2 regions of the Paenibacillus sonchi genome follow, and region 2 is predicted to be linked to the other one. Evidence: predicted binding sites of a transcription regulator. Region 2 holds the regulator's gene; the other holds the start of a gene.
What was found. The regulator CtsR, encoded in region 2, represses protease genes until heat stress. The targets are predictions, from matches to a motif close to ATGGTCAATAAAGGTCAAACA.
Positions count from the first base shown of each region.

Region 1: clpP (ATP-dependent Clp endopeptidase proteolytic subunit ClpP) is a predicted target of CtsR. The motif match lies at 12,118-12,138, and genes of this name have one in related genera.

Region 1 covers NZ_CP068595.1:2,045,305-2,060,998, reverse strand. The annotation lists gene smpB (SsrA-binding protein SmpB) at 1-89, opposite strand, end outside; partial or broken gene rnr (ribonuclease R) at 651-3,481, opposite strand; gene secG (preprotein translocase subunit SecG) at 3,733-3,966, opposite strand; gene JI735_RS09575 (YesK family protein) at 4,110-4,373, opposite strand; gene eno (phosphopyruvate hydratase) at 4,486-5,772, opposite strand; gene gpmI (2,3-bisphosphoglycerate-independent phosphoglycerate mutase) at 5,830-7,374, opposite strand; gene tpiA (triose-phosphate isomerase) at 7,377-8,132, opposite strand; gene JI735_RS09555 (phosphoglycerate kinase) at 8,166-9,347, opposite strand; gene gap (type I glyceraldehyde-3-phosphate dehydrogenase) at 9,459-10,469, opposite strand; gene JI735_RS09545 (sugar-binding transcriptional regulator) at 10,586-11,638, opposite strand; tRNA gene JI735_RS09540 (tRNA-Arg) at 11,956-12,030, shown strand; gene clpP (ATP-dependent Clp endopeptidase proteolytic subunit ClpP) at 12,224-12,820, shown strand; gene JI735_RS09530 (GDSL-type esterase/lipase family protein) at 12,898-13,536, opposite strand; gene JI735_RS09525 (PdaC/SigV domain-containing protein) at 13,668-14,777, opposite strand; gene JI735_RS09520 (SIMPL domain-containing protein) at 15,069-15,694, opposite strand, start outside.
Region 2 covers NZ_CP068595.1:1,188,985-1,204,678, forward strand. The annotation lists gene clpC (ATP-dependent protease ATP-binding subunit ClpC) at 1-1,282, opposite strand, end outside; gene JI735_RS05590 (protein-arginine kinase McsB) at 1,319-2,383, opposite strand; gene JI735_RS05595 (protein-arginine kinase activator protein McsA) at 2,412-2,936, opposite strand; gene JI735_RS05600 (CtsR family transcriptional regulator) at 2,966-3,427, opposite strand; gene JI735_RS05605 (GNAT family N-acetyltransferase) at 3,833-5,005, opposite strand; rRNA gene rrf (5S ribosomal RNA) at 5,423-5,539, opposite strand; rRNA gene JI735_RS05615 (23S ribosomal RNA) at 5,618-8,545, opposite strand; tRNA gene JI735_RS05620 (tRNA-Ala) at 8,834-8,909, opposite strand; rRNA gene JI735_RS05625 (16S ribosomal RNA) at 9,010-10,560, opposite strand; gene JI735_RS05630 (MFS transporter) at 11,018-12,274, shown strand; gene JI735_RS05635 (molybdopterin-dependent oxidoreductase) at 12,473-13,747, shown strand; gene JI735_RS35350 (transglycosylase domain-containing protein) at 13,764-14,621, opposite strand; gene JI735_RS35355 (transglycosylase domain-containing protein) at 14,612-15,631, opposite strand; gene JI735_RS05645 (hypothetical protein) at 15,628-15,694, opposite strand, start outside.

The DNA.
Region 1 (15,694 bases), 860 kb from region 2:
AAGCCCGCTTCATAAGTGTCCTCGATAAAATAATCATGGGAAGCCTTTTTGTTCTGGGCGAGCACTTTCCCGTCTGCTTTTTTACCCATGAAAGTCACCCCTTGCATCGAATGTCCCGTTTGAACAGAGTCAAACGTCAGATCTATATTGTACCAAAAGCGCTTACGCTTACGCAAGAAAGGATGATCCACCGAACCGAACAGAAGCTACCAAGTGGAAAAAGGATCACTAATTTGCTTGAGCATCCCAGTCTCCGCAGCCTAAGTTGGAAAAAGGATCACTAATTCAGCTCATTTCACTCCTGACGAAGGAATATGGCCAAATTAAGTTTCCTTTTTCCACTTAAACCTCACAATTGTTGATTCTGGGGAGAAATAAGTTCCCTTTTTCCAACTAACACTGCTTACCTGCTTTTTCGCTAGCGCCCAGTTGGAGAAAGGCGGTCGAAGCGGACTGTTTTCACCCTTTTGAGTGAACTCGCTCAGTTTACATCTACTTATCCCCAACTTTATACACATCTTATCCACAAGAAGGGGGAATCATAATTCCCCAGAAATAAGGGGAACCTTCGCTTCCCTCAAACATATATAACTCTGTCAAAAAAGCACTGCTCCCTCACACAGGAAGCAGCGCCTCTTATTGTACCCGGTTTACTCTTGTGTTTTTTTCTTCTTCTTGCGGCGGCCGCTGCCCTCAGGATTGCCGCTCTTGTCGCTCCGCTCCACGTTGCCCGGCGTTACGGAAGGGCTGATGAAGACGCCGCCCTTTTTCTTCTTTTTGCGGCGGCTCTTGCCTCCGCCGCCGTTGGCCGCTGCCCCGCTGCCGAGATCCTCGCGGCTGCGGAACCGCGTGCTGGCGTCCACGCCGCGCAGCTCGCTGATCTGCTCGCCGGCAGGGGCGCCATAGCCGCCCTTGCCGGAGCCGAAGCCGAAGCTGATGCCGCGTCCCCCGGCACCGCCTCCGGCCTCACCGCCGCGGCCACGCCCGCCGCTGCGGTCCCGCTCCCGCGGCGCGCCGGCACCGCCAGCCTCGCCGCGGTTCACGGCCGCGAAGGCCCGGCGCGCTGCCTCTGCCGGGCCGCCGCCCCCGCGCTTGCCGCGGCCGCCAGCCGGCGCACCGCCGCTGGCTTCCTCCGCTGCGTGGGGCGCTTCTCCGGCGCGTGCTGCCGCGCCGGACTTGCCCTTGCCGGCGTGTGCAGCGCCGCCGGCCTTCCCCGGCCCGCTGCGCTGCCGGGCTTGCCTTTCCCGCCGGCTTTGGCTCCCAGCGGCTTGGCGAAGCCGCCGCCAGCACGGCCACCCTTGCCTCCGCGCCCGCCGTAGCTGCGGTGTTCACCCGCCGCACGCGGCTTCATGTCGACCAGCTCAAAGTCAATCGTGTGGTCGTCCATGTTGACCTTGGCCACCCGGATCTTCACCTCGTCGCCAATGCGGAACACCTTCGAGGTGCGCTCGCCAATGAGCGCCATATGAGCTTCGTCGAAGTGGTAATAATCATCGCTCAGCGCACTGAGGCGGATTAAGCCTTCGACGGTATTTTCCAGCTCGATGAACATCCCGAAGCTGGTCACGCTACTGACCATGGCGTCGAATTCCTCGCCAACCTTGTCCTGCATGAACTCAGCCTTCTTAAGCTGCTCCGTATCCCGTTCAGCCTCTACCGCCACACGCTCGCGCTCCGAGGACTGCTGGGCGATCTCCGGCATCCGGCTGGCGAGATATTCATGGCGTTTCTCCGTCAGCGCTCCGCCGTTCTCAATAACCTCCCGCATGACACGGTGAATCACGAGGTCGGGATAACGCCGGATCGGCGAGGTGAAATGGGAATAAAATTCCGCCGCCAGCCCGAAGTGGCCTGTGCTCTCCGCATCATATTTCGCCTGCTTCATGGAGCGCAGCATCATGGTACTGATGACGGTCTGTTCCTTCGTCCCCTGAATCTGCTCCAGCAGATCCTGCAGCGCGCGCGGATGCACCGAATTGCCCCGGCCTTTGACATGATAGCCAAAGTTCGCCGCAAAAGCCATGAAGTTCTGCAGCTTCTCCGGGTCCGGATCTTCGTGAATCCGGTACAGGAACGGAACCTTTAGCCAGTGGAAATGCTCTGCAACCGTCTCGTTCGCCGCCAGCATGAACTCCTCGATAATCTGCTCAGCCACGGAACGCTCGCGTTTCACGATATCTATCGCTTTGCCGTTCTCATCGACGATAATCTTGCTCTCTTCGAAGTCGAAATCAACCGCGCCGCGCCGCATCCGCGCATCGCGCAGCTTCATGGCAAGCTCTTTCATCAGGCGGAAATCCTCAATCAGCGGACTGTAGCGCTCCAGCAGCTCGGGGTCTTCATCTTCGACGATTTTGCGGACATCGGAGTAAGTCATTCTTTCTTTGGTGCAGATTACGCTCGTAAAGACATCATGCTTCACGACCTTCATATGCTCGTCGAATTCCATCTCACAGGACATCGTCAGCCGGTCCACCTTGGGATTCAAGCTGCAGATACCGTTCGACAGGCGGTGCGGCAGCATCGGGATTACCCGGTCCACCAGATAAACGCTGCAGCCGCGGTCAAAAGCTTCTTTATCGAGCTCAGAGCCTTCACGCACATAATAGCCAACGTCGGCAATATGCACGCCCAGCTTGTAGTGCCCGTTCTCCAGACGCGACACGTTCACCGCATCATCCAGATCCTTGGCGTCCGCACCGTCAATGGTGACAATGTTCAGTCCGCGCAGATCACGGCGGCCCTGCTGAATGATCTCTTCCTCTGTAATGGAATCTGGAGCCTGCTCCGCTTCACGCATCACTTCAGCCGGAAAAGCCTCCGGGAGCTGATGCTTCCGGATCACCGACAGAATATCTACACCCGGGTCATCCTTATGACCAAGGATCTCAATGATTTCCCCCTCAGCCGCAGCCCTGCCTTCCGGGTAATTTACAATGCGGACAACAACCTTCTCACCGTCCACCGCACCCTTGAAGGATTGCTTCGGAATAAAAATATCCCGGTTAATCCGCTTATCATCCGGCAGCACAAAACCATACGTCTCCAGGCTCTGGAACACACCTACGGTCTGCAGCACCCCTCTTTTGACGATCCGCACAACTTCGCCTTCCATACGCCCGCCGGACGGGCTTCGCGAGGTAATGCGCACCAGAACGATATCGCCGTTCATCGCACCCTTCAGATCATTGGCATTCATATAAATATCGGGATGAGCGCGGTCATCGGGAATCAGAAAAGCAAACCCCTTCGCATGAGCCTGTACACGCCCGCGCACCAAATCCATGCGCTCCGGTACCCCATAGCGGGCATTGCGGGTCAGTATCATTCTTCCATCCTGCTCAAGTGCGAGCAGCAATTGCTCGAACGCTTTGAACGACTCGCTGTCCTCTATCGCGAAATGGCTCACCAGTTCTTCATAAGTAAGCGGCTTATAAGCGGTCTCCCGCATGAAATTCAGTAATTCTTCCTGTGTTATCAACTTCGTCACCTCGGCCCTCCGCAGCATTTCGTATGCCACTGGCATATATGTATGTCTTGTCCCGTTATGCCTGTGCGTATTCCAGTAAATTTTACCTATATATACTCATACCCTAGTATACACGAAATCAATCCCGGGCATCCCTCTAATGATCAACCGGAGATTAACGGAACACAAAATGTACTGATCCAAAACAAAAAAGCCCCTGCCCCATTCCATTCAGAACAGAGCAAAGGCTTAATGTACGCTATCTAGTCAACCAGGACAGCCACCAGAATTGACATAATAAAAAATCCTGCTGCCAGTCCAACTGTTACACGCTGCAGTACGAGTTCCATACCACGTGCTTTTGTCTTACCAAAGAGATGCTCAGCACCGCCGGAGATGGCACCGGAAAGACCTGCGCTTTTCCCTTTCTGCAGAAGAACGACCGCAATTAGACCGACGGAAAAAATCAGGAGCAATACTTTCAAAAAGATATCCATTCACTTCCACCTCCTACGTCCAAGCATCACTATCTATGCTAATTTAGGTTTTACGTTTCATAAACAGCATTTTAATTTTATCATAGCCATGATACGAATACAACTGTACAAATCGGGTTCTCCTTATAACTTTAGCTTATTTCTTAGGTTTGTCTCCTGAACGAGCCCAGAAACAGCAATAGCAGCATGGAGATCACAATCACAGGCACGGAAAAGAAGGCATACGCCATTCCCTCCCACCCTCCAATTACGGAAAAGCTGCAGACCAGCAAAATTCCACCGCCTATCAACCCTACCAGCCCTGGATAAAAAATGAAGCTCTTCATCTGGCCTCCCCTTCGTGACAGCAACCAGCTGATCAGCACCAGGAGCATTCCTGCCCCTATGCCGGATATAATTGCGTTCATCATCCCACCCCTTCCAGTTATCTACTATTATAGAATACCTTCTCAGCGTATAGGATGCAAAAAAGAGCCTGCCGATACGGCAGACTCTTTAGAAGACTTAGCTCAAAAGCAATTATCTTTTGAGGTTGTAGAAGGATTTCAGGCCGTTGTATTGAGCCAATTCACCCAGTTCATCTTCGATGCGAAGCAATTGGTTGTATTTAGCGATACGGTCTGTACGGGAAGGAGCACCTGTTTTGATCTGGCCGGCATTGGTAGCCACTGCGATATCAGCGATAGTGCTGTCTTCGGACTCACCGGAACGGTGGGAGACTACAGCCGTGTAGCCAGCGCGTTTTGCCATTTCAATAGCATCAAACGTTTCAGTCAAAGTACCGATTTGGTTAACTTTGATCAGAATGGAGTTACCAATGCCTTCTTCGATCCCTTTGTTCAGACGTTCAGTGTTGGTTACGAACAGGTCATCCCCAACGAGCTGGATTCTGTTGCCCAATTTTTCAGTGAGCAGTTTCCAGCCTTCCCAGTCATCTTCGGAGCAGCCATCTTCGATGGTGATGATTGGGTATTTGTCAGCCCAGGAAGTGAGCAGGTCAACGAATTCAGCCGGAGTGAAGGATTTGCCTTCGCCTTCCAGGTGGTACTTACCGTCTTTGAAGAACTCGGTAGAAGCAACGTCCATACCCAGGAATACATCAACGCCTGGTTTGTAGCCGGCTTTTTCGATAGCTTCCATGATGGAGGACAGTGCATCTTCATTGGAAGTGAAGTTAGGAGCAAATCCGCCTTCGTCGCCAACTGCAGTGTTCAGGCCTTTGCCTTTAAGAACGGATTTCAGCGCATGGAAGATTTCAGCGCCTGTACGCAGAGCTTCTTTGAAGCTAGGTGCGCCAACCGGCAGAACCATGAACTCTTGTACGTCAACGTTGTTGTCGGCATGAGCGCCGCCGTTAACGATGTTCATCATTGGAACTGGAAGCTGTTTCGCGTTGAATCCGCCCAGGTATACATACAAAGGCACATCCAGAGCTGCTGCTGCAGCGCGGGCTACGGCCATGGATACTGCCAGAATTGCGTTCGCACCCAGTTTGCCTTTGTTGTGAGTGCCATCCAGGGTGATCATCAGTTTGTCGATGCCCAGCTGATCCAGAGCGTCCATACCGATTACTTCCGGAGCGATGATTTCGTTCACGTTCTCAACAGCTTTCAGAACGCCTTTGCCCAGGTAGCGGTTTTTGTCATCGTCGCGAAGCTCTACAGCTTCGTGAGCGCCAGTGGAAGCGCCGGAAGGAACGATTGCGCGGCCTTTAGCACCGGATTCCAGATAAACGTCAACCTCTACAGTAGGGTTACCACGGGAGTCGAGGACTTCGCGAGCGTACACATCAGAAATAATAGTCATGTAAGTTAATCTCCTTTTAACATGGGTTATAGTCTTGCAGGTACTGCCGGTTACTGCCTATTTGCGGCTGGCAATCATGGATTGGCCGGTCATTTCCGCAGGCTGCGGAAGTCCCATCAGATCCAGGATCGTCGGTGCCACATCTGCGAGAATGCCGGATTCACGCAGCACAACATTTTCAGTCGTTACGATGAAAGGAACCGGGTTGGTGGTGTGAGCCGTGAACGGTCGTCCCTGCTCATCAAACACCATATCCGCGTTGCCGTGGTCGGCAATGATGATGGCAACGCCGCCTTTGGCAACTACGGCATCCACAACCTTGCCCACACATTCATCCGTAACTTCTACAGCCTTGATGGTTGGTTCCAGCATACCGGAGTGTCCTACCATGTCAGGGTTCGCAAAGTTAAGGATAATGGCATCCTGTCTGTCTGCTTCGATTTCCGCTACGCAGGCCGCCGCCACTTCGTAGGCGCTCATCTCTGGCTTAAGATCATAGGTTGCCACTTTCGGGGAATTGATCAGGATGCGGGTTTCGCCTGGAAGCTCCTCATCACGTCCGCCGCTGAAGAAGAAGGTTACGTGCGGATACTTTTCGGTTTCCGCGATGCGCAGCTGCTTCTTATTCTGCTGTACAAGCACTTCACCCAGCGTATTGTCCAGGTTCTTCGGCGAGTACGCCACGTAGCCTTGAACCGTTTCACTGAAGGTAGTCAAACATACAAAATGCAGGTTTTGCGGGAACAAAGGACCCCGGTCGAAGCCGCGGAAATCCGAGTTTGTGAATACCTGCGACAACTGGATGGCACGGTCCGGGCGGAAGTTGAGGAACACGACGGAATCGCCGCTCTCTACTGTCGCTGTCGGTTTGCCTTCGCTGTCCACAATCACGCTAGGCTCAACAAATTCATCGTACACAGAGTTTTGGTAGGATGCAGTGATCGCCTGCAGCGCATCGGTATATTGCGGTCCTTCGCCGTAAACCATTGCGCGGTAAGCCTTCTCTACACGTTCCCAGCGCTTGTCACGGTCCATTGCGAAATAACGTCCGGATACTGTAGCGATTTTGCCTACGCCTACTTCCTCAATCTTGGCGATCAGATCCTTAATGAACTTCTGTCCGCTGTCAGGAGGTACATCGCGTCCATCCATGAAAGCATGGATATACACATCGTGCATATCTTCTTTCTTGGCCAGATCGAGCATGGCAAACAAATGATTGATATGGCTATGTACCCCTCCGTCGGATACCAGCGCATACAGGTGAAGCTTCTTGCCGGTTGACTTGGCGCTTCTTACAGCGGCAACCAGAGTTTCGTTCTCAAAGAATTCCCCTTCACGAATCGACTTGTCAATACGGGTCAGGTCCTGATACACGATCCGGCCGGCTCCGATGTTAAGGTGACCCACTTCGGAGTTGCCCATCTGTCCTTCCGGCAGACCCACAGCTTCGCCGCAAGCGGTGAGCGTGGTGTTCGGATACTGCTTCAGGTAACGGTCATAGTTCGGCTTGTTGGCTTGGGCAACAGCGTTGCCTTCAGTCGTATTGCGCAGACCGAAACCATCCATGATGATCAAAGCAACGGGTTTGGGTGCTGACATCCTTACTTCGCCCCCTCAACCAATGAAACGAACGAAGCAGGCTGCAGGCTGGCACCGCCGACGAGCGCGCCGTCGATGTCGCTTTGACTCATGTACTCCGTAACATTCTCCGGCTTCACACTGCCGCCGTATTGGATACGAACCGCTTCAGCCGTCGCTTGATCGTACAGGTCTTTTACAAGTGTACGGATATAGGCGATAACTTCGTTAGCATCCTGTGAAGTGGAGGATTTGCCGGTTCCGATAGCCCAGATAGGCTCATAGGCAATGACTACACTTGCAGCCTGCTCAGCGCTAAGGCCGGCAAAAGCGCCTTCGGTTTGAACTTTGCAGACAGCTTTCGTCTGGTCGGCTTCACGCTCTTCGAGCTTTTCGCCTACGCAGACAATTGGAGTAATGCCGTGGCGGAATGCCGCATGCATCTTCTTGTTCACGATTTCGTCCGTTTCGCCAAAGTATGCACGGCGTTCGGAGTGGCCGATAATAACATAATCTACGCCAAGGTCCTTCAGCATTACGCCGCTGATTTCGCCTGTGTAAGCTCCGTTATCTTCGAAGTGCAGGTTCTGTGCACCGATCTTGATGCTGGTACCCTTTGCCGCTGCAACCAGTGCAGGCAGGTTCGTAAATGGCGCGCAGATTACGGTCTCTACGCCTTCCACTTCGGCCCGGCCTTTGACTTCAGCGAAAAAGCCCTCCGCTTCGGAAACTGTTTTGAACATCTTCCAGTTACCGGCGATAATAGGTGTTCTGCTCATAGTAATGAAATGCCTCCTTCTACCTTCTACGTCTTACTTGTCGTTCAGTGCTTCTACGCCAGGGAGCGCTTTGCCTTCCATGAACTCGAGTGATGCGCCGCCGCCAGTGGAGATGTGATCCATTTGGTCAGCCAGGTGGAATTTCTCTGCTGCTGCTGCGGAATCGCCGCCGCCAATTACAGTGTAGCCTTCTGTAGTCGCGCAAGCCTTGGCTACAGCGAGTGTACCTTCGGCAAAAATATCGATTTCGAATACGCCCATCGGTCCGTTCCAAACCACCAGTTTGGAGTTTTTGATGATGTCGGCATAAATTTCACGAGTTTTAGGACCGATGTCCAGACCTTCCCAGCCAGCCGGGATATCCGTTACATCAACCACTTTGGTGTTGGCATCCGCACCGAACTTGTCAGCTACAACAACGTCAACCGGAAGCACGAAGTTTTTGCCCAGTTTTTTGGCCTTCTCGATAAATCCGAGAGCCGCATCGATCTTATCGTTGTCTACCAGCGAGTTTCCGATTTCGTAGCCTTGAGCTTTGGTGAACGTGTAGGACAGGCCGCCGCCGATCAGAACGTTGTCAGCCAGAGTCAGCAGGTTGTCGATAACGTCAATTTTGTCTTTCACTTTAGAGCCGCCGATGATGGCAGTGAAAGGACGTTCCGGATTGGAAAGAGCTTTGCCCAGAACATTCAGTTCTTTCTCCATCAGCAGGCCCGATACAGCCGGCAGGAAGTGAGCGATGCCTTCTGTGGAAGCATGTGCACGGTGAGCCGCGCCGAATGCATCATTAACGAACAGGTCAGCCAGTTCCGCGAACTGCTTAGCCAGTTCAGGATCGTTCTTTTCTTCGCCCGGATAGAAACGGACATTCTCAAGCACAAGCACATCGCCGTCTTTCAGTTCAGCGATTTTTGCTTTTACGGCTTCGCCGATTGCTTCATCAGCCTTAGCCACCGGTTTGCCGAGCAGCTCGGACAGACGCACAGCAGCAACAGTAAGGCGCATGGAATCTACGAATTGGCCTTTAGGACGGCCCATGTGACTGGCCAGAATGACCTTTGCACCGTTCTCAATCAGGTATTTAATCGTTGGAAGGGTTTCGCGGATACGGGTATCATCAGTGATCTTGCCGTCTTCCACTGGCACGTTGAAATCGACACGCACGAATACGCGTTTGCCTTTTACTTCTACATCACGGACACTTTTTTTGTTCATGATTACTTTTCCTCCACACCCAAAATTGGTCATTCACGAATCCATTTAGAAAGAGCGGAAACAAGGAACTTCTGTTTCCGCTCTATAGATGCCGCTTATGGGAAATCGGTATTACTTAGCCAGCTTAGCGAAGTGTTCCAAAGTGCGAACGAGCTGTGCAGTGTAGGACATTTCATTGTCGTACCAAGCAACAGTTTTAACCAGTTGTTTGTCGCCAACAGTCATAACCTTAGTCTGTGTAGCATCGAACAGGGAACCGAAAGTCATACCCTTGATGTCGGAAGATACGATTTCATCTTCAGTGTAGCCATAAGTGTCTGGGTCGGAAGCTGCTTTCATCGCTGCGTTCAGTTCTTCAACAGTAACGTTCTTTTCAAGAACAGTAACCAGCTCAGTCAGGGAACCAGTAGCTACAGGCACACGTTGTGCTGCGCCGTCCAGCTTGCCTTTCAGTGCAGGAATTACCAGACCGATAGCTTTGGCAGCACCGGTAGTGTTAGGAACGATGTTCTCAGCAGCAGCGCGGGCGCGTCTGAAGTCGCCTTTAGCGTGTGGAGCATCCAGTGTGTTCTGGTCGCCGGTGTAAGCGTGGATAGTAGTCATCAAGCCTTCAACGATTCCGAACTTGTCGTTCAGGACTTTTGCCATTGGAGCCAGGCAGTTAGTTGTGCAAGATGCGCCGGAGATAACAGTTTCAGTACCATCCAGTACGTCATGGTTAACGTTGTATACAACGGTCTTCATGTCGCCGGTAGCTGGAGCGGAGATTACTACTTTTTTAGCTCCGCCTTTCAGGTGCTTCTCAGCTGCTTCTTTAGTTGTGAAGAAACCTGTGCACTCCAGAACGATGTCAACGCCGAGGTCACCCCAAGGCAGTTCTTCCGGGTTGCGGTTCGCCAGAACCTTAACTTCTTTGCCGTTCACTTTGAAGAAGCCGTCATGTACTTCAACTTCTCCCTGGAATTTACCTTGAGTTGTATCATATTTAAGCAAATGAGCAAGCATCTTAGCATCAGTCAAGTCGTTGATGGCTACCACTTCGATACCTTCTACATTTTGAATACGGCGGAATGCAAGGCGTCCAATACGTCCAAAACCGTTAATACCAACTTTTACACTCATTGAATAGTTCCTCCTAGATTTCGTTTTATTTATTCAAGACAAGCCGTTAAGCTTGTCAAGACAACAATGTTAAGTATAATGCATAATACCTTGACTTGCCCCCCATATATTGGGAACTATAGGACCGTATGGTTCTGATTATCAATTTCCTTGCCGATTTCGACAGCAGCCGCCTCATCGGTAACGAGGATATCCTCCTGCCCAAAGCGCAGCATCGCATGAATTGCTTTTGCCTTGCGTTTGCCGCCAGCAATACCGATAACCACTTCGGTGCGGATAATATCTTCCAGGCGGAGCCCCATAGTCAGCATGGTATGGACAACCTGACCCTCTTCGTTAAAATAATAGCCGAACGATTCGGCAACCGCTCCTTCTTCCTGGATTTCAGCGATGGTTGCCTCATCCAGCTTACGGCGGCGGGTCATTTCCATGGCATCTCCAATACCATGCACAATAATACGCGATCTGCGGATGATTTGCACGATCTCCCCTATGTTGAAGTCGAGCGCCAATGACTGGTACGCATCTTCACTTAGTAAATCAGGTACATGGAGGAGGCGGTAATTGGCTCCAATCCTCTTGGCCATTGTTGAAGCAATCGTATTGGCCTGAATTTCCATGCTCTCACCCAGCCCTCCACGTGCCGGGACAACCCAGGCATTCTTGTAGGAAAGGGGGATTGGTAGTGTGAGCTGGTCCGCCATTTCAGCGAGTGTCGAACCCCCTGTAACGGCAACAGTATCTTCGGAACGCAGTACGCCGAGCAATGCTTTGGCGCCCGCGCGTCCCAGTTCACGCTTGGTGAACGGCGACGTTTCGCAATCACCGGGTACAACAATAACTTTGTTCAGACCATACGTTGTACGAATTTTCTCCTCCAGATCATCCAGGCCAAACAGGCTCTTGGCGATGGGCTCCAGCAGGTCAAGCAGTCTGCGTCCGGCATCGCTTACGCGCATGCCTACGCTCTCGATCTCAATGAGCCCTTGCGATTTCAGAAGATCCGTCTCGGCGCGCAGTACCCGCTCGGTCATATCAAGCGAAGCGGCCAGCGTTCTGCGCCCAATAATATCGGACAGCATGATCTGATGCAGAATCGTGTAACGTCTCTTAAGGGTTTCCATGAGATCAGGCAGAAGCTGCTTTTGGATTTCTAATAAATTACGCATGCTTTCACTCCTGCAACTTCGTCTTCCTCTTATTCCCTTGTCCATGGTCTTAAAACGTCCCGGGTTAACTTTTTAAGTCCCACCCATATTCTACCCAAATATTACGCGGAGTGCAAGTCTTCCGAGAGTATAATTCTCAACCTCTTTTCATCTTATACATCTGCCGCATGAAGGAAGGTCCTGAAAGCCCTGCAATTTGCATACATAAATCCGCTCCAAAACTAGATACCAAAGGAGGGCCTGAAGAAGATATTTTTGCAACAGCCAGAATTATTCCGTTGCAATTGAGCCATAAATAGATTATAATAATTTTTGTTGCGCCCGTGGTCCAATGGATATGACGTAGGCCTCCGAAGCCTGAGATCCAAGTTCGATTCTTGGCGGGCGCGCCATTAATTTCTTTTTTGTACATAATTTAGCAATGCTCACTTATAGTATTTAACCAAAGAGCCGCTGGTTGGCTCTTTTTTTATTAACTAAGTTTGACTTTCTTTGACTTTTTGTTTGAATTTGTTTATCATGTGGTTATTACGGTAACAGTAACAATGAACACATTCGAAGAACCAATTCAAGGAGGTTTTCCACGTGAGTTATATTCCTATGGTAGTAGAACAGAGCAACCGCGGCGAGCGCGCTTATGACATCTATTCCCGCCTGCTGAAGGACCGCATCATTTTCCTCGGAACGGAGGTTAATGACGTGGTAGCCAATTCCATCATTGCACAAATGCTCTTCCTGGCTGCCGAGGATCCGGATAAGGACATTCACCTGTATGTGAACAGCCCTGGCGGTTCCATTACAGCCGGAATGGCTATATTTGATACAATGCAGTACATCAAACCGGATGTTTCCACGATTTGTGTGGGCATGGCCGCTTCCATGGGAGCCTTCCTGCTGAATGCCGGTGCCAAGGGCAAACGCTTCGCGCTGCCAAACAGTGAAATTATGATTCACCAGCCGCTGGGCGGTGCTCAAGGACAGGCTACGGACATCGAAATCCGCGCCCGCCGTATCCTTAAGCTTCGCGACAAGCTGAACCATATCCTGGCAGAACGTACCGGCCAGCCGCTGGAACGCATCGAGAAGGATACAGACCGCGACTACTTTATGAGTGCTGTTGATGCAGCGGAATATGGTATTGTCGATAAGGTTATCGAAAAGACGCTTCCTTCAGGCGTCTAAAATCCAAGCAAACACAAGAAGAGGCTGCCCGGACCAATGGTCCGGTGCAGCCTCTTCTGTGTTTGCTTAACTGTATGTCATCCCAGCCGCCCGTAACCCAGAGAATCCAGCTTACCGGCGATTACACGGTAACCTCGCCCATTGGGATGCACATGATCCAGGGACAGCAGGCTGCGCTCATTGCCGGCAAACTCATGATAGATGGAGGCAAACCCGCATACACCGCTGCTGTAGCCCGCAGCAAAGGCGTTAAACTGGCGCACCCAGTCTGTCGCTTCCGTTAGCTGAGGATAGGGATTATAAAGCCCTACTATACGGATGATACAGGGCTGTCGGCTGCCGTACTTCAATTGCCGGAGCGAACCCATAATCCCACCGAAATTTCTTTTGCATTCGCGGAGCGCCCTTGCCAGCGCAGGAGACAGATCACCCGGACGAAATGACACAGCTTTGGCTGCCTTGATCAGATCGTTCCCGCCAATCGACAAAGTAATGATCTCTGCATTCCGGATGGACTGGCGGAATATGGGGTCACTGCCCAGACGCTGCTCCAGCGCAGCCGTAGTTAATCCATTGATGCCAAGATTCATAGCGCCTACGGGCTCGCGCAACCGCCCCTCAGCCATTCTGCGGTACACCGGCACAAATCCGTTGCCAGGCAGCGCCCCGAATCCGGTCGTTAAGGAATCGCCAATGGCCGTGTACTGATAGCTCATCTCTTCTTTCCTCCCCGCAATAAGCTGGTTTCTCTTTCAGCTTATGAACAGGAAAGGCATTAGGTAACCGGAAGGTGTCCATACACGGCATCTGCGGAGCGGGCTAATCTGCCCTTTTATCACAAATTGTTCTATTTCAGTCCAGCGAACGGGCTGCTGCCGGACGGCAGCAATTCCTTAAAGGTGAACTCAAACTGAGGGAACCCGGCCGCATATGCAGTGTATTCATAGAGCTGGAAGAAGACGACCATTTTCCCGTCTTTCACATAAAAGTTCTTCTCCGTGTTAAGGCCGTTGAAACCGCCCAGGTAGCCGCCGTCCGCCTTAATCAGCTTGGACAGCTTGGCATTTAGCTCTTTTTTATAGTTAGGGTTGGCCTTCAGCACATCCCCGATCAGCAGACGTTTGCCATCCTTCAGAGAGAAGGTAAACGCATTGCGGTAGGTCATACCATGAGCCCCTCCGTTGTACTCGTAGTGCTGCGTAATAAGGCTTAGGATGCCGTCCTGGTTGTAAGTAATCACGTATCCGCCGTCATATTCATAGGGCCGGTCATCTGAAGGTTTGTTCGCAATTTCTTTTTCCGCTTCGGCTGCAAACTTGGTAAAGGTCTGCTTGATCGTGTCATTGATTGTTTTCTGCGCCGCGGCATTGGCCAGTCCGGACACCTGCGGGTAGTCCAGCTTGACCGGTGCGTCTTTATGGTCCTTGACGATGCTCTCCGTCTTGATGGTGATCGCATTTTGCGGTTTGCTGACCACATTCAGCCGGCCCGAAGCCGCATTCCAATCCCCTTTGTATCCCAGAAAATCGCTGATCAGATCAAATGGAACAAACAAGCGGTTATTGATGTTTTTGCCCTCATACTCATTCAGATAAAAGTTATTGACCGAGATGGAGTTCTCGTATTCAGAGACTGTCAGCTTAACCTTAGCTGTTCCTTTGCCGATCGTATAGGCTTTTTCCGCTTTATCGTAGGTTAAAGGCATGCCGAGGGAATCCCGCAGAAACGTAACCGGAACCCAGACTTTACCCTCACGGACCATACCGGTCTGCGGGGTAATCGTCCCGTTCACCTTCAGCACAACCAGGGATTGACCGGCTTTGGACTGTACCGCCTGTACCGCTGCTGCTGCAGCCTGACCGGCCTCTGCGGGCAACAGCCCTCCACCGAGTAAAACTCCTGCTGCCACAATGCCTGCGCCCCATTTACGGGCCTGCTTCTTCTTCATGTTCTTCATAATAGTATCCCCTTCCGCTGGTATGTTGATAGCCTTGATGTGATTTCCATAATATCGAAGCGACAGCTTGCTTGCTGCCCCCATTCACTCTTCCCATTATAAAGACATTAGAGATGGCGGTTGTTACAAAGCCCCTTACAATATTTTAAGCTTCGCCGGTGATTCCAGGTCTGCTTATTACATTTCTTTAAACAAAATGAGAGATTTCGCAACCATTCGCAGCCAAAAAATAAAAAGAGGCACTGCTCTCCGCTGTGCCCAGCAGAAGAAGCGCCTCTTGACGAGTTTTGTTTATTTCAGCTCATACATTACGCTAAGCTGGGTTGAGACTCTGACTTCCCCGGGTTCAACGTAGGTGCCTCCGGCAGCATCTGCCGATGATTTGGCCATCGCCGCATTCTCCATATAGACGACCGGGTTATTGCCGTCATCGCTCTGTGTGACCGCAATCACCTGTCCCAGGCTCCGTTTGGCTGCTTTGGCAATAACTCCGGCTTTTGCATCCGCATTTGCCATGGCTTTCTCAATCACCTGCGCTTCTAAGGCGGAAGGATTTTCGATTGCAAACTGGGTATTTCCGATGTTGTTCGCTCCTGCCGCGGAAGCCGCATCGAGCAGCTGTCCGACCTTGTTCAGATCACGATAGGTGACCTTCAGCGAATGCTGGGCAATATACCCTTTGATCTGCTGACCCTCTTTTTCATTATAAGTGTAGTTCGGCTGCACGATGAATTGTGTGCTCTGAATGTCCTTGTCTGCAATGCCCCAAGTCGTCTTCAGCAATGCTGAAATCTTACTGATCTTGCCTCCAATGATCTTCTGTGCTTCTTCCGCTGATGCTGCCGTAGCGTTAACCCCAATCGACAGATAAACGACATCCGGCTTGAGCGAGAGTTCACCCTTGCCGATGACACTCA
Region 2 (15,694 bases):
CCTTTTCCTTGCGGATATCGTCCAGGCGCATTTCCAGTTCCTTCAGATTTGGCGGGATAGTGTAAGAATTAAGTCTTACCTTGGAACCTGCTTCATCAATCAGGTCAATGGCCTTATCCGGCAGGAAGCGGTCAGAAATATAGCGGTCGGAAAGCTTCACAGCTTCCACAATGGCTTCATCTGTGATCTTCACCCGGTGATGGGCTTCATAGCGGTCACGCAGACCGTAGAGAATTTGCACGGCTTCTTCCGGAGAAGGCTGATCCACCGTGATCGGCTGGAACCGGCGCTCTAGCGCGGCATCCTTCTCAATGTATTTGCGGTATTCATCCAGCGTGGTAGCACCAATGCATTGCAGCTCTCCACGGGCGAGTGCAGGCTTCAGAATGTTGGAAGCGTCAATGGCGCCTTCCGCACCGCCTGCGCCGATCAGGGTATGCAGCTCATCAATGAAGAGCACAATGTTCCCTGCCTGGCGAATCTCATCCATAATTTTTTTGAGGCGGTCTTCGAACTCACCGCGGTATTTTGTGCCGGCAACCACAGAACCCATATCCAGGGTCATTACGCGTTTGTCACGCAGAGTTTCCGGAATTTCGTTGTTGATGATCTTCTGTGCCAAGCCTTCGGCGATCGCTGTTTTACCTACCCCGGGTTCACCAATCAGCACCGGATTGTTTTTGGTCCGGCGGCTGAGCACCTGAATCACACGCTCAATCTCCTTGCTGCGGCCAATGACCGGATCAAGGTTGCCGTCTTTGGCATAAGCGGTCAAATCACGGGCCAGGCCATCCAGCGTAGGCGTGCTGACATTGGCTGGAGTCCCGCTGTGGCTCGAAGTAGCTTCGCTGCTGCCCAGAAGCTGAAGCACCTGCTGGCGGGCTTTATTCAGGCTGATTCCGAGGTTATTGAGCACACGGGCGGCTACGCCCTCGCCTTCACGGATCAGTCCGAGCAGAATATGCTCTGTTCCGACATAAGTGTGGCCCAGCTTGCGGGCTTCATCCATCGACAGTTCGATAACCTTTTTGGCACGAGGAGTATAAGCAATGTTTGTAGGCTGTTCTTGTCCCCGGCCGATCAGTGTTTCCACTTCGTCCTGGATTTTCTCAAGACCCAGACCCAGACCAATCAAAGCCTTGGCGGCGATGCCGTCTCCTTCACGAATCAGTCCGAGCAAAATATGTTCTGTCCCAATGTTGTTATGTCCCAAACGAACGGCTTCTTCCTGCGCCAGTGCGAGCACCTTTTGTGCGCGTTCCGTAAATCTTCCAAACATCATATCTCCTGCACCTCCACGGATAATAAATATCTATAATTAATGTTGTGATCCCAGTGTCTCCCGGAGCAGCTTCGCCCGGTACATATCGCGTTCGGTGGCTGTCATCTCGTCTCCGAACATCTTTTGCAGAAAGCCCGGCTGTGTCTTCACATTCAGCTCGTTGAGCACTGAAATCGGCGGTCCTTCCAGAATCCCAAGATCGACTCCCAGCCTTAGGTCAGAGAGCCGCTGTGCGGACTCCTTCAGCTCCATCACCGCTGCATAAGACAAAATCCCGTAGGAACGTTTGATTCTGTCCGTAATCCGCAAAGCGGAATCGGCCAGCAGCCGCTCCCGGGCATTACGCTCATGTTCAATAATCTGGGTGACTACGCTGTGCAGATTCTCGATGATCTCATTTTCCGTCTGCCCAAGCGTAATTTGGTTGGAAATCTGAAAGATGTTCCCTACTGCTTCGCTGCCTTCACCGTAAATTCCTCTTACTGTGAGTCCCACCTGATTCACTGCGGATAAAATCCGGTTGATCTGGTGAGTCATGACAAGTGCAGGCAAATGCACCATCACCGAGGCGCGAAGCCCTGTACCTACATTCGTGGGACAACTGGTCAAATACCCTCTTCGGTCATCAAAGGCGTAATTGACCGAGCCCTCAAAAATATCATCAATGGCTGTCGCCCTTACCCAAGCCTCTCTAACCTGCAGACCAGGGAACAGGCACTGGATGCGCAGATGGTCTTCTTCATTGATCATGATGCTGACCGACTCATCCTCGTTCAGGATCACTGCACCGCCCCGGGAGTCATTGGCCAGATTAGGGCTGATGAGGTGCTTCTCCACAAGCACTTTTTTGTCCAGCTCATCGAGCTCATCCAGCTTCAGCAGTTGAAAGCTGCCGAAATCCGCGGCTGCTTCCCCCTGAAAAACAGGAGCAAGCTGCTTCATCACCTCTTCCGACTGCTCTGCCGAAGCCAGCAAAGGGAAGGGAAGGTGCTCCAGATTGCGGGCGATCCGCATCCGGCTGCTGATGACAATCTCGGAATGGCTGCCTCCGCAGCGCATCCAGTCACTAAGGGCTTGTTCGGTAAACCGGAGACTTGACATGTCTTATCCCCCCTATATATCAAAGACTTTACTCTTGCGGCATTTCTTTTTCAAGTTTTCGGATCTGGTCCCTCAGCTCAGCTGCAGTCTCAAATTCCTCTTCTGCGATACTTTGCTGGAGCTCCTGCTTCAGCTCATCAATTTTGCGTTTGCACATGATCTGTGCTCCGGCACGTTTGGGAAGCTTGCCGACATGAGCGGTGCTGCCATGCACCCGTCTGAAGAGCGGGTCCAGCGTGCTGTCAAAATATTTATAACAGGAGCTGCAGCCAAAACGCCCAAGCTTGCTGAACTGGGAATAAGTCATGCCGCAATTCTCACATCGCAGACCCTGTACAGTCTGGGCTGCCGCATTTTTTTCCTTGCCGGCTCCTTCCAGATCCAAGAGACCTGACAGCAGGCTGTGGATAGAGAACCCTCCAGCAGTTCCCGGAATCAGCTCCCCTTTTTCACGCGCACAGCTTTCACAAATATGAAATTCCGTCTTCTCCCCGTTCACAATTTTGGTGAAGTGGAGTGTCGCCGGTTTGACCCCGCATTCCTGGCAAAGCATAAGCGGTGTCCCTCCTTCAGATTTGACCGTTATTTGCCCAATAAGGAGATTAGCATGGCCTTCATTAGCTTGGCACGAATCTCATCCCGGTACGGCAGATTAACCGTCAGGCATTCCCGGGAAACAGCGGCGCGCATGAGACACGCTTCACGCTTGGTTAGAAACCGGGCCTCCTCCAGCTGATAAATCAGTCCTTCGGCGGAATTTTGATCGATATCCTTTCCTATTGTAGAATTGAGATGGGCATACAGTGCCACATTCTGCGGGAGCTCGAAACGCTGAATCCGAATATAGCCGCCGCCGCCGCGCTTGCTCTCAACTACATAGCCCTTTTCCAAAGTAAAACGTGTACTGATGACATAATTGATCTGAGACGGTACGCATGAGAACTGGTCCGCCAGGTCATTGCGCTGAATTTCCACCGTACCTTCGGGACTTTCATGCAAAATATTCTTCAGATATTGTTCGATAATATCAGAGATATTACGCATCACTCATCCTCCAGTGTTCAAAACTTATAGTCCCTCTTGTTGCACTTCCGTCCGGCAATGATCTCTAAGAACTTAACCCAAGTGCATCAGCCCGAATCGGAGTGAACCCGGCGTTAAGCTTCATACAGCATCAAGCCGGAGGTATACCAAAAAAGCCATCCATGAAGAGCCTGCCACCATGTTGTTGCCTCTCATCAGAGAACTGATTCCGAGCTGCGTTGACTTTGACTTTCTTTGACTTTTTTCATATTATAACACATTCTCACTGAATTCCAAGGGGTTGCTTTTATTTTTTACTTTTTTTGCCCATTGTATTCCCTTCTTTCTCAACAAGAGGCGAATAAAGCGATTGTAAAAAGCCCCCCAAGCTTCTTCTCGAAGCCGGGAGAGCCCTAAACTGCAGGATCAGAAAAAATCAAACAGCGCTGTTTTGGCTTGAGGAATAACCTCTTCCAGCCATTCAAGCCCGGACGGGCTTGCATTAAGCTGTCCGTACTTCGCCAGTTCTACAGGCCGTTTGTAACCCAGCAACATCACTGTGAGTGCTCCAATGGTGCAGCTGCAATCAGCAGCAGCCTGTTCACCATCCAGACGCTCTAACGTTGACGCACCATTCCCGGCCACACTCCATAACCACAACCCGTTATTCCAAGGGGCATGCTCATCTTCAATATACAGGGTTCTACTCTCAAGGCTGTTACGGCTCCGGAAGGTAAAGTTCTCTATAAAGGCCCGCGCATTCACAATCCGCGCCATAAAGTATGGATAATTCTCCTGCGGAATCCGCGGGTCTGGGAGCAAATAAGGTAGGATATCATCAGCGGGCACCAGCTTGAGCGAAGCACCGGTAATCATCGAATCGTGGTTAGCCAGAAATGTCCACAAGCCTTTACGCGCCTGTTCGTTCAAAAAAATAAATTCATCAATAACCAGTTCATTGTTGACTATTTTATACAGCACATAGCCTTCCGGCTCACCAAGCTCTGAGTAAAAAACACCGTGATGCGTGTCCGAATCCAATACCCTTTGCTTCCACCACTCCTGATCACGCTGCAGAGTTCCATTGTATTCAGCGGCAAACCGGCTGTACAGCCCTTCCAGTATTTCCAGAGCGGCAGAATCACGTTTTATACTGCCCTGAATTTCAGTTTTTCGCGGAAATTTGTCCACAGGGATAGAATACTTTTTATACTCACAGTAGACCTCCCAGCCGAACTTACGGTAAAAGGGAATCAAAAACGGATGCAGAAAAGACAATGTCTGTCCCGAGTCGTTCATCGTTTGCAGCGTATGTGATAAAAGCTTGGCCACAAGCCCCTGCCTGCGGTTCTCCGGCCATGTGGATACTCCGGCTATTCCACCCATAGGAAATACTTTGCCTTGTATGTAGGCCTGAAGCGGAAGCAATTTCAATTGAGCGCCCAGCGTCCCGTCTTCAAAGACTCCCCATACTCTTTCCGGTCTAAACTTCTGTCTGGCTTCAGCTCTGTCTTCATCGGCAACCTTATATTTAAAAGCATATTCGGACAAGCTCAAGCTCGCTTCAAATTCCTCAGAATGCAATTGCCTGATTTCCACTTCCGCTCACCTCATCAAAGTTAGTATTAGTGCTCTCTACGTGAGTATAGCAAGCAAAACGCCTTAGCGCTATTCTGCCGGAGAAAATCAGAATTCCCACAAGTTATCCACAGATAAAACACAAAACAAATCATATCCACCCGGTATTATACATCCCTCAAAAAGTTATCCACCATTTCCGGAACATTATCCACATAATCCACTTTTTATCCACAAAAACCGTGAATTATTAGGGTTTTCTCTTGACTCATCCACATTCTTGTGTATTTAAACAGGAAATTCAGTGTATAGATGGCTTACTGCAATTGTATCCACATGTGTGCAACTTTTCGGAAATTGCTGAAAATTATCCACAGCTTTTCCACAACCCTGCACAACGCAAAAAAGCCACTGTCAATAACTCAACAGTGGTCATGTGCTTGGCGGCGTCCTACTCTCCCAGGACCCTTCGGTCCAAGTACCATCGGCGCTGGAGGGCTTAACGGTCGTGTTCGGGATGGGTACGCGTGGAACCCCTCCGCTATCGCCACCAAACGGGCATTTACAGCGTAAATGCTTCAGGAATTTGATTCCTGAAAACTGAATCCGAAACGAAATTTGCATTTTAGTTTATTGGATAAGCCCTCGACCGATTAGTATTGGTCAGCTCCACACGTTGCCGTGCTTCCACCTCCAACCTATCTACCTCGTCGTCTTCAAGGGGTCTTACGTATTGGGAAATCTCATCTTGAGGGGGGCTTCACGCTTAGATGCTTTCAGCGCTTATCCCGTCCGTACGTAGCTACCCAGCCATGCTCCTGGCGGAACAACTGGTGCACCAGCGGTACGTCCATCCCGGTCCTCTCGTACTAAGGACAGCTCCTCTCAAATTTCCTGCGCCCACGACAGATAGGGACCGAACTGTCTCACGACGTTCTGAACCCAGCTCGCGTACCGCTTTAATGGGCGAACAGCCCAACCCTTGGGACCTACTTCAGCCCCAGGATGCGATGAGCCGACATCGAGGTGCCAAACCTCCCCGTCGATGTGGACTCTTGGGGGAGATAAGCCTGTTATCCCCAGGGTAGCTTTTATCCGTTGAGCGATGGCCCTTCCATGCGGTACCACCGGATCACTAAGTCCGACTTTCGTCCCTGCTCGACTTGTAGGTCTCGCAGTCAAGCTCCCTTCTGCCTTTGCACTCTTCGAATGATTTCCAACCATTCTGAGGGAACCTTTGAACGCCTCCGTTACTCTTTAGGAGGCGACCGCCCCAGTCAAACTGCCCGCCTGACACGGTCCCCGTACCCGCTCAGGGTACCAGGTTAGAACCTAGATACGATCAGGGTGGTATCCCAACGGCGCCTCCACCGAAGCTTGCGCTCCGGCTTCTACGGCTCCCACCTATCCTGTACAGATCGTACCCAAATTCAATATCAAGCTGCAGTAAAGCTCCATGGGGTCTTTCCGTCTTGTCGCGGGTAACCTGCATCTTCACAGGTATTAAAATTTCACCGGATCTCTCGTTGAGACAGCGCCCAAGTCGTTACGCCATTCGTGCGGGTCAGAATTTACCTGACAAGGAATTTCGCTACCTTAGGACCGTTATAGTTACGGCCGCCGTTTACTGGGGCTTCGGTTCACAGCTTCGGAGTTGCCTCCTAACCGCTCCCCTTAACCTTCCAGCACCGGGCAGGCGTCAGCCCGTATACTTCGCCTTGCGGCTTCGCACAGACCTGTGTTTTTGCTAAACAGTCGCTTGGGCCTTTTCACTGCGGCCCCCTCGGGCTATTCACCCTACCGAGGCACCCCTTCTCCCGAAGTTACGGGGTCATTTTGCCGAGTTCCTTAACGAGAGTTCTTCCGCGCGCCTTAGAATTCTCTTCTCGCCTACCTGTGTCGGTTTGCGGTACGGGCACCTTCTCCTGGCTAGAGGCTTTTCTTGGCAGTGTGAGATCATGACCTTCGCTACTGTAATTTTCGCTCCCCATCACAGCCCAGCCTTTCGGTGTGCGGATTTGCCTACACACCAGCCTCACTGCTTGGACGGACATCCATCAGTCCGCGTCACTACCCTCCTGCGTCACCCCATCGCTCATAGCGGATTACGGTGGTACAGTAATTTCAAACTGTTGTCCTTCGACTACGCCTGTCGGCCTCGCCTTAGGTCCCGACTTACCCTGAGCGGACGAGCCTTCCTCAGGAAACCTTGGGCTTTCGGCGGATCAGATTCTCACTGATCTTTTCGTTACTCATACCGGCATTCTCACTTGTGTACGCTCCAGCGCTCCTTACGGTACACCTTCAATGTATACACAACGCTCCCCTACCCCTGATGCAAAGCATCAAGCCATAGCTTCGGTGGTGTGTTTAGCCCCGTTACATTTTCGGCGCAGAGTCACTCGACCAGTGAGCTATTACGCACTCTTTCAATGGTGGCTGCTTCTAAGCCAACATCCTGGTTGTCTGTGCAACTCCACATCCTTTCCCACTTAACACACACTTGGGGACCTTAGCTGATGGTCTGGGCTGTTTCCCTTTTGACAATGGATCTTAGCACTCACTGTCTGACTCCCGGCAAGAAGTCCATGGCATTCGGAGTTTGACTGAGCTTGGTAACCCTTGCGGGCCCCGCACCCAATCAGTGCTCTACCTCCACGACTCCATTCACCGAGGCTAGCCCTAAAGCTATTTCGGGGAGAACCAGCTATCTCCGAGTTCGATTGGAATTTCTCCGCTACCCCCACCTCATCCCCGCACTTTTCAACGTACGTGGGTTCGGGCCTCCAGTGCGTGTTACCGCACCTTCACCCTGGACAGGGGTAGATCACACGGTTTCGGGTCTACGTCCACATACTTAATCGCCCTATTCAGACTCGCTTTCGCTGCGGCTCCGGCTTCTCACCTTAACCTTGCATGTTAAACGTAACTCGCCGGTTCATTCTACAAAAGGCACGCCATCACCCCTAAAATGGGCTCTGACTTTTTGTAAGCACACGGTTTCAGGTTCTATTTCACTCCCCTTCCGGGGTGCTTTTCACCTTTCCCTCACGGTACTGTTTCACTATCGGTCGCCAGGTAGTATTTAGCCTTAGCAGATGGTCCTGCCGGATTCATACGGGGTTTCACGTGCCCCGCACTACTCGGGATCCGTCTCGGAGGGAACAGGGTTTAGGGTACAGGGCTTTTACCTCTATCGCGGGCCTTTCCAGACCTCTTCGCCTACCCGGTTCCTTTGTAACTCCATGTGAGACGTCCCACAACCCCAAGGAGCAAGCTCCTTGGTTTAGGCTGTTCCGCGTTCGCTCGCCGCTACTGACGGAATCACTATTGTTTTCTCTTCCTCAGGGTACTTAGATGTTTCAGTTCCCCTGGTCTGCCTCTTCACACCCTATGAATTCAGATGTGAGTGACTGCGAATTACCACAGCCGGGTTTCCCCATTCGGACACCCCCGGATCAAAGCTTGCTTACAGCTCCCCGAGGCAGTTTCGTTGTTCGCCACGTCCTTCGTCGGCTCCTGGCGCCTAGGCATCCTCCGTGTGCTCTTATTAGCTTAACCATCGCTCCGACATTTCGCTTGTTCGCTCCGCTTGAGCGCAGGTCCTGTTCACGGCTTGCACCATTCACAAGGGGATTTCCACTCAAAAGTCGCTGCACAATCGAAAATCTTCGCTTAGCATCACTATTAATTCTTCACTTGCTTACACAAGTTCAGCTTAAAGGAATGTTCTAAAACGCATTTTCGTTTCGGTATCCAGTTTTCAAGGATCAAGGTTCTGTTACTCTTAACGAGAAACTCCGTTAATCACAACAGATATTCAAGACATAACAAATAGATGAAGTTTGTTGGTGGAGCCAAGCGGGATCGAACCGCTGACCTCCTGCTTGCAAGGCAGGCGCTCTCCCAGCTGAGCTATGGCCCCGCAAATTCCATCAAAACCGAACAAATGGATACGCGTTAAGTATCTGGAAGCTTACACTTCCGATTTGAATGTCACCGTTTCAGGTGACGATTCTCCATAGAAAGGAGGTGATCCAGCCGCACCTTCCGATACGGCTACCTTGTTACGACTTCACCCCAATCATCTACCCCACCTTCGGCGGCTGGCCCCCTTGCGGGTTACCCCACCGACTTCGGGTGTTGTAAACTCTCGTGGTGTGACGGGCGGTGTGTACAAGACCCGGGAACGTATTCACCGCGGCATGCTGATCCGCGATTACTAGCAATTCCGACTTCATGCAGGCGAGTTGCAGCCTGCAATCCGAACTGAGACCGGCTTTGCTGGGATTGGCTCCACCTCGCGGCTTCGCTTCCCGTTGTACCGGCCATTGTAGTACGTGTGTAGCCCAGGTCATAAGGGGCATGATGATTTGACGTCATCCCCACCTTCCTCCGGTTTGTCACCGGCAGTCACTCTAGAGTGCCCAGCTTGACCTGCTGGCAACTAAAGTCAAGGGTTGCGCTCGTTGCGGGACTTAACCCAACATCTCACGACACGAGCTGACGACAACCATGCACCACCTGTCTCAACTTTCCCCGAAGGGCACCTGATGCATCTCTGCTTCGTTAGTTGGATGTCAAGACCTGGTAAGGTTCTTCGCGTTGCTTCGAATTAAACCACATACTCCACTGCTTGTGCGGGTCCCCGTCAATTCCTTTGAGTTTCAGTCTTGCGACCGTACTCCCCAGGCGGAGTGCTTACTGTGTTAACTTCGGCACCAAGGGTATCGAAACCCCTAACACCTAGCACTCATCGTTTACGGCGTGGACTACCAGGGTATCTAATCCTGTTTGCTCCCCACGCTTTCGCGCCTCAGCGTCAGTTACAGCCCAGAAAGTCGCCTTCGCCACTGGTGTTCCTCCACATCTCTACGCATTTCACCGCTACACGTGGAATTCCACTTTCCTCTTCTGTACTCAAGCTGCCCAGTTTCCAGTGCGACCCCAGGTTGAGCCCAAGGTTTAAACACCAGACTTAAGCAGCCGCCTGCGCGCGCTTTACGCCCAATAATTCCGGACAACGCTTGCCCCCTACGTATTACCGCGGCTGCTGGCACGTAGTTAGCCGGGGCTTTCTTCTCAGGTACCGTCACTCCGGCAGCAGTTACTCTACCGGACGTTCTTCCCTGGCAACAGAGCTTTACGATCCGAAAACCTTCATCACTCACGCGGCGTTGCTCCGTCAGGCTTTCGCCCATTGCGGAAGATTCCCTACTGCTGCCTCCCGTAGGAGTCTGGGCCGTGTCTCAGTCCCAGTGTGGCCGTTCACCCTCTCAGGTCGGCTACGCATCGTCGCCTTGGTAGGCCGTTACCCCACCAACTAGCTAATGCGCCGCAGGCCCATCCTCTAGCAGCAGATTGCTCCGCCTTTCATCCCAAACCCAGGTGGGTCAAGGAATTATCCGGTATTAGCTACCGTTTCCGGTAGTTATCCCAGTCTAGAGGGTAGGTTGCCTACGTGTTACTCACCCGTCCGCCGCTAAGCTTACCCCGAAGGATAAACTCCGCTCGACTTGCATGTATTAGGCACGCCGCCAGCGTTCGTCCTGAGCCAGGATCAAACTCTCCAATAAGGTTTTTTCGAGTGGCCGCTTCCTTGAATTGCTCCAAGAAAATAACCATCCGAAATGTTATTAAAAGAGCGATAGCTCATTTTGAAACTGACGATTCATTATATGAATCTCTTAAAAATTAACGCGTTCCATTTGTTCAGTTTTCAAAGAACTTGCTCCCGTCATCTAAACACTTCGTGTCAAGCGCAGGAATTAGATCATATCATGTTTCATTGTATCTTGTCAACTTATTTCTTCTACGCTCATTCATTCAGCGTCGATGCCTCATAAGCACAAGAGATAATATATCACGCCACTAGGATGATTGCAAGCTTTTTTTATAAATAAATGAACTGGCGCATAATTAGTACGGATAGGGCACAAATTGATTTCCATAATACAATACTTATGGCTAAAATAAAGCTTAATGAAAGCCAGCAATCACTCACATTATTAACCAGCTCGGAAAGGAGAACTGATGAATAATAAGACCATATCGTCCACAGCACCAATAATCAAGGAAGAGCAGGATCAGCGCCACCTGCAGCAGGCTACTATTTACCGTATTTTGCTCGCTGTCAGCTTTGTTCATTTATTTAATGATTCTATTCAAGCGCTGATCCCGGCCATGTTTCCTATCCTGAAGGACAATATGCTGCTTTCTTATGCTCAAGTGGGATGGATCGCTTTTGCCCTGAACATTACGTCCTCAGTGATTCAGCCTGTTATAGGCTATGCCGCTGACCGAACGCCACGGCCTATCCTGCTGCCGCTGGGAATGTGCTGCACTTTTGCCGGAGTGTTCCTGCTCGCTTTTGCCGGCAATTATGCGCTCGTGATCTTTTCAGTGATACTTGTCGGATTCGGGTCGGCTGCGTTCCATCCGGAAGGGATGCGCGTGGCTCATATGGCTGCGGGTCAGCGAAAGGGATTATCCCAATCCATCTTTCAGGTTGGCGGCAACGCCGGACAGTCCCTGGGTCCACTCTTGATGAAATGGGTATTCATCCCGTTTGGTCAGATGGGCGCGCTCGGTTTCACTGTCATTGCGGCAGCTGGCATCGCTGTTCAGACCTATGTGGCCAAATGGTACCGGAAAATGCTGAACGAAGGATATACCTTCCGTAAAAAATCTGCTGCACGAACGATTGATCCTGCACGCAGCAAAAGCATTTTGACCGCCACTATTATTCTGGTCTTCCTTGTATTTGTCCGTTCCTGGTACGGCGCCTCCATTGGTGGCTACTATGCCTTCTACTTAATGAAGAATTATGGGATGACCATTGATGATGCCCAGATCTACATTTTTATGTACCTGGCTGCCGGTGCGGTTGGCACATTCTTTGGCGGGCCGCTTGCGGACCGTTTTGGACGGCGGAACCTGATCCTGCTCTCGATGGTGGGAACAGTCCCCTTCGCATTGGCGCTTCCTTTTGTAAATCAGGCCTTTGCGCTTGTCCTGCTGGTTATCTCGGGTTTCATCCTGTTGTCCAGCTTCTCCGTGACGGTAATCTATGCACAGATGCTGTATCCGGGAAATATCGGCACGGTCTCCGGCCTGATTACCGGACTGGCTTTTGGACTCGGCGGTATCGGTTCTGTTGTCATTGGTGAGCTCATTGACCGGATTGGCATTACGACAGTATTCGTGGCCTGCGGATTCCTCCCGTTGCTTGGTCTGCTTGCCCTACTGCTCCCCGGAGACAAAAAGCTGGAAGAGTGGGCGGCTGAATAACCTGCTGAGCGTGAACTTCAAAACCCCTTTTTAGCCTAGTCCATCCTTCTTGTCTGCTGAGAAAGATGGGCTTTTTGACGAATGTAACAGATGGCAGCGGCAGCCAAGCAGAGAATTATTCAACAGCCGATTTTTGCGGTACAATTAGTTAAAAGTTGAATGATTCGTCATAGCAGTAGAGCTAGAGGAGGGACAGCAATGGGGAAAGCTTTGGCGTGGATCCGCAAAGGCTACGGAAAAAAGCTGGTTTCCATTCACAAGTGGAATGCCTGGCTGGTATTGTTCCTGGCAGTAAGCGGATTGCTGCTGGTCGGAGGGTTCTGGCGGGAGCTGCTTGGCGAAGGAAGAGTGTGGCTGAAGTGGGCGCATATCGGATTTGGGCTGGTGCTGCTAGTACCGGTCATTTATTATTTACTCCTTGCCGCCAAACACTGGAAAAGACTGAAGGGCAAGGGCCCGCAGAAGGCCAATGTAATTTTTGTGCTGGTTCTGCTGGCCGGCTGGATCGTATCCGGGATTGTCCTCTGGCAGTTCAGACTTGCCGGTCCGAGGGCAGCCAATAGCGCTCTGCTCATTCACGACCTGCTCACCTGGGTTGGGCTTCCGGTTATGATCTATCATTCCATTACCAGGGTCAAATGGCTGAAGGAGCCCAAGAAACGCTCCATTGTGCCGGAAACGGCTTTGGAGAGCAAGGACAAGATTATAGACGGAACTCAAAAGCCTGCAGCAGCACAGGGGCCCCAGCCGATGTACTCACGCCGCGGGTTCATTAAAGTTGCTGTTGGCGCAGGGCTGGCCGTTACGCTTGGCCCAACTTTTGTGCGCTGGATCAGCAAATCCCTTCAGCTTCCGGGTGCTGCCGAGTATGCCGCGAACAATGCCAATAATCTGCTTCCGGATCCTGTACCGCTGGCTGATTCTGCCCCTCCCGTCGGAGGCGGAGCGGAAGGCAGCTTCCGGGTGTATACCGTTACGGATATCCCTGCGTTCGATAACAGCAGCTGGTCTTTTACCATCGATGGCCTGGTTGACCAAAAATTCACTTGGAATTGGGAGGAATTCGTCAAGCTGCAACGCGAGGTGCAGGTCAGCGATTTCCATTGTGTTACGGGCTGGTCGGTATATAAAAACACCTGGGAAGGGCTCCCCCTCGCAAAGCTGCTTGACATGGCCGGTGTACGTGAGCAAGCAGCGATGGTGAAGTTCTATTCCGGCGATGGAGTTTACACCGATTCGCTGACGCTGGCCCAGGCGCGGATGGAGGATGTAATGGTCGCCGTGATGCATGACGGCAAACCCATCCCGAACCAGCTTGGAGGCCCCGTACGCCTGGTGACCCCGCAAATGTATGCCTATAAATCAGTGAAGTGGCTTAACCGGATAGAGCTTATTGACGAGGACCACGTCGGCTACTGGGAACAACGCGGTTATGACAAGGATGCCTGGCTGCCGAATGCGAAGCGGGTATAGACCGGCAATATGTCTATCACCTTGTGCTCGCATACACTTTGTTCATCACAGCAGAAAATAATCCGGCCGCCTTTCCACTGCCGGCGGTCATGTAGTTATCCTTATCTGTACGGTCGAATCCCATCCATACAGCTGCTGTTAAGTCCGGGGTATAACCGACGAACCAGAGGTCGCGGTTGGCCTTGCCGGTGACACCCGGCAGGCCGGCCTGGGTCGTGCCGGTTTTCCCGGCTACCGGAACGTTCATGCGGGCCTTTGATCCCGTCCCGTTGTTGACGACGTTACGAAGCATAGCAGTCATACTTGCTGCGGTTCTCTGCGAGATGACCTGGCGCTGTGCAGAAGTATACGTGTACAATGTTTTCCCTTCTGCATCTGTAATGCTTCTTACAGTATGGGCTTGGCGGAAGGCTCCTCCACTCGCGAACACACTGTAAGCCTGCGCCATCTTGAGCGGAGACACTCCGGTATGCAATCCGCCAAGGGCAATTGACAGATTGTTGTCTTCCGGCGGCAGCGTTACTCCAAGCTTGGCCGCGAAAGAACGGGCGTTTGCAATTCCCACCTGCTTCAGCAGCCAAACGGCCGGAGCATTAATGGACTGCTGCAGCGCCAGTGCCATATTGACTTGTCCCCGGTAGATACCATTCAGATTATCGGGACTATAATCCCCGTACCTCTCCTTCCGGTCGGGAAGAATACTATCCGGTGCAAAACGTCCGGTTTCCAGCGCGGGTCCGTAATCGATTATCGGCTTAAAGGCTGAACCAGGCTGGCGCGCATCGATAATAGCCCGGTTAATACCGCCTATACTTGGATGGCGCCCGCCAGTCAACGCCACAACATCACCAGTGTTATGATTGATTATAGCCATAGCAGCCTCCACTTGCTGCGTTGTACCGTCCGGGGGAAGAATTCAGGATTACCGAAAGTCTCTTCCAGCGCCTGCTGGGCACCGGGATTCATTCCGGTCACTATCGTGTAGCCTCCTGTCCGCAATTCCTCTAGCGGCTGTCCGGTGAGCCGGGAAGCTTCCTTAAGTGCCGCATCCATATAAGAATCGCCTATCCTCTCCGCCTTAGCCCTCTCTACAGGTCGAAACTCCTTGCTCATCGCAGCAGCCATTTCCGCATGGGTAATCAATCCCCGCTGCTGCATCATCCGCAGTACAAGGTCTCTCCTTCCCTTAGACCGCTCCCCCTCCGCCTCAGGGTTGTATACAGAGGGCCCTTTGGGAATAGCCGCCAGCGCAGCAATTTGCCAGATCTCCAATTCTTTCAATTGAGTTATACCGAAATAATATTCCGCTGCTGATTTTACCCCATATTGGCCGTGGCCCATGTAGATTTGATTGAGATACAGCTGCAAAATCTCCTGTTTTGATAGCCGCTTCTCCAAGGCCAGTGCGAGGGAGGCCTCCTTCAGCTTGCGCAGCATATTTTTATCCCTGTTCAGATAAAGATTACGGGCAAGCTGCTGGGTGATGCTGCTGCCTCCCTCTGAGGCGCTGAGCTGCACCGTGTTGTGCAACGCAGCACGAAGGATTCCCGGGTAATCCAGTCCCTGATGGCTGTAAAACCGCTGGTCCTCGACGGCTAAAAAGGTCTCGATCAGCAATTCCGGCATCTCTTCCAGCCGGGCCGTTACTCTGTAGCCTGATTCGGGAAGCGGGATTCGGCGCAGTACCGTCCCATCCGAGGCAAGAATTACACTGGATTGCGGAAGCTTCAGCTTTTCGGGATAACGGTCAAGTACAGTACCTCCGTATTGATGGACATAAACCAGTATAACCAGCAGCAGTATGGCAGAGACTACCGCAAGGTCAAAAGCAGTATAAAAGACATGCTGCAGCTTGTGTACGACTCTGGCATCCGGCCTGCTCATGACCGGGCCATCAGGTTCTCCAGGAACCCTTCCATCCCCGTCGCCTCTCGTTGAGCCGCTTCT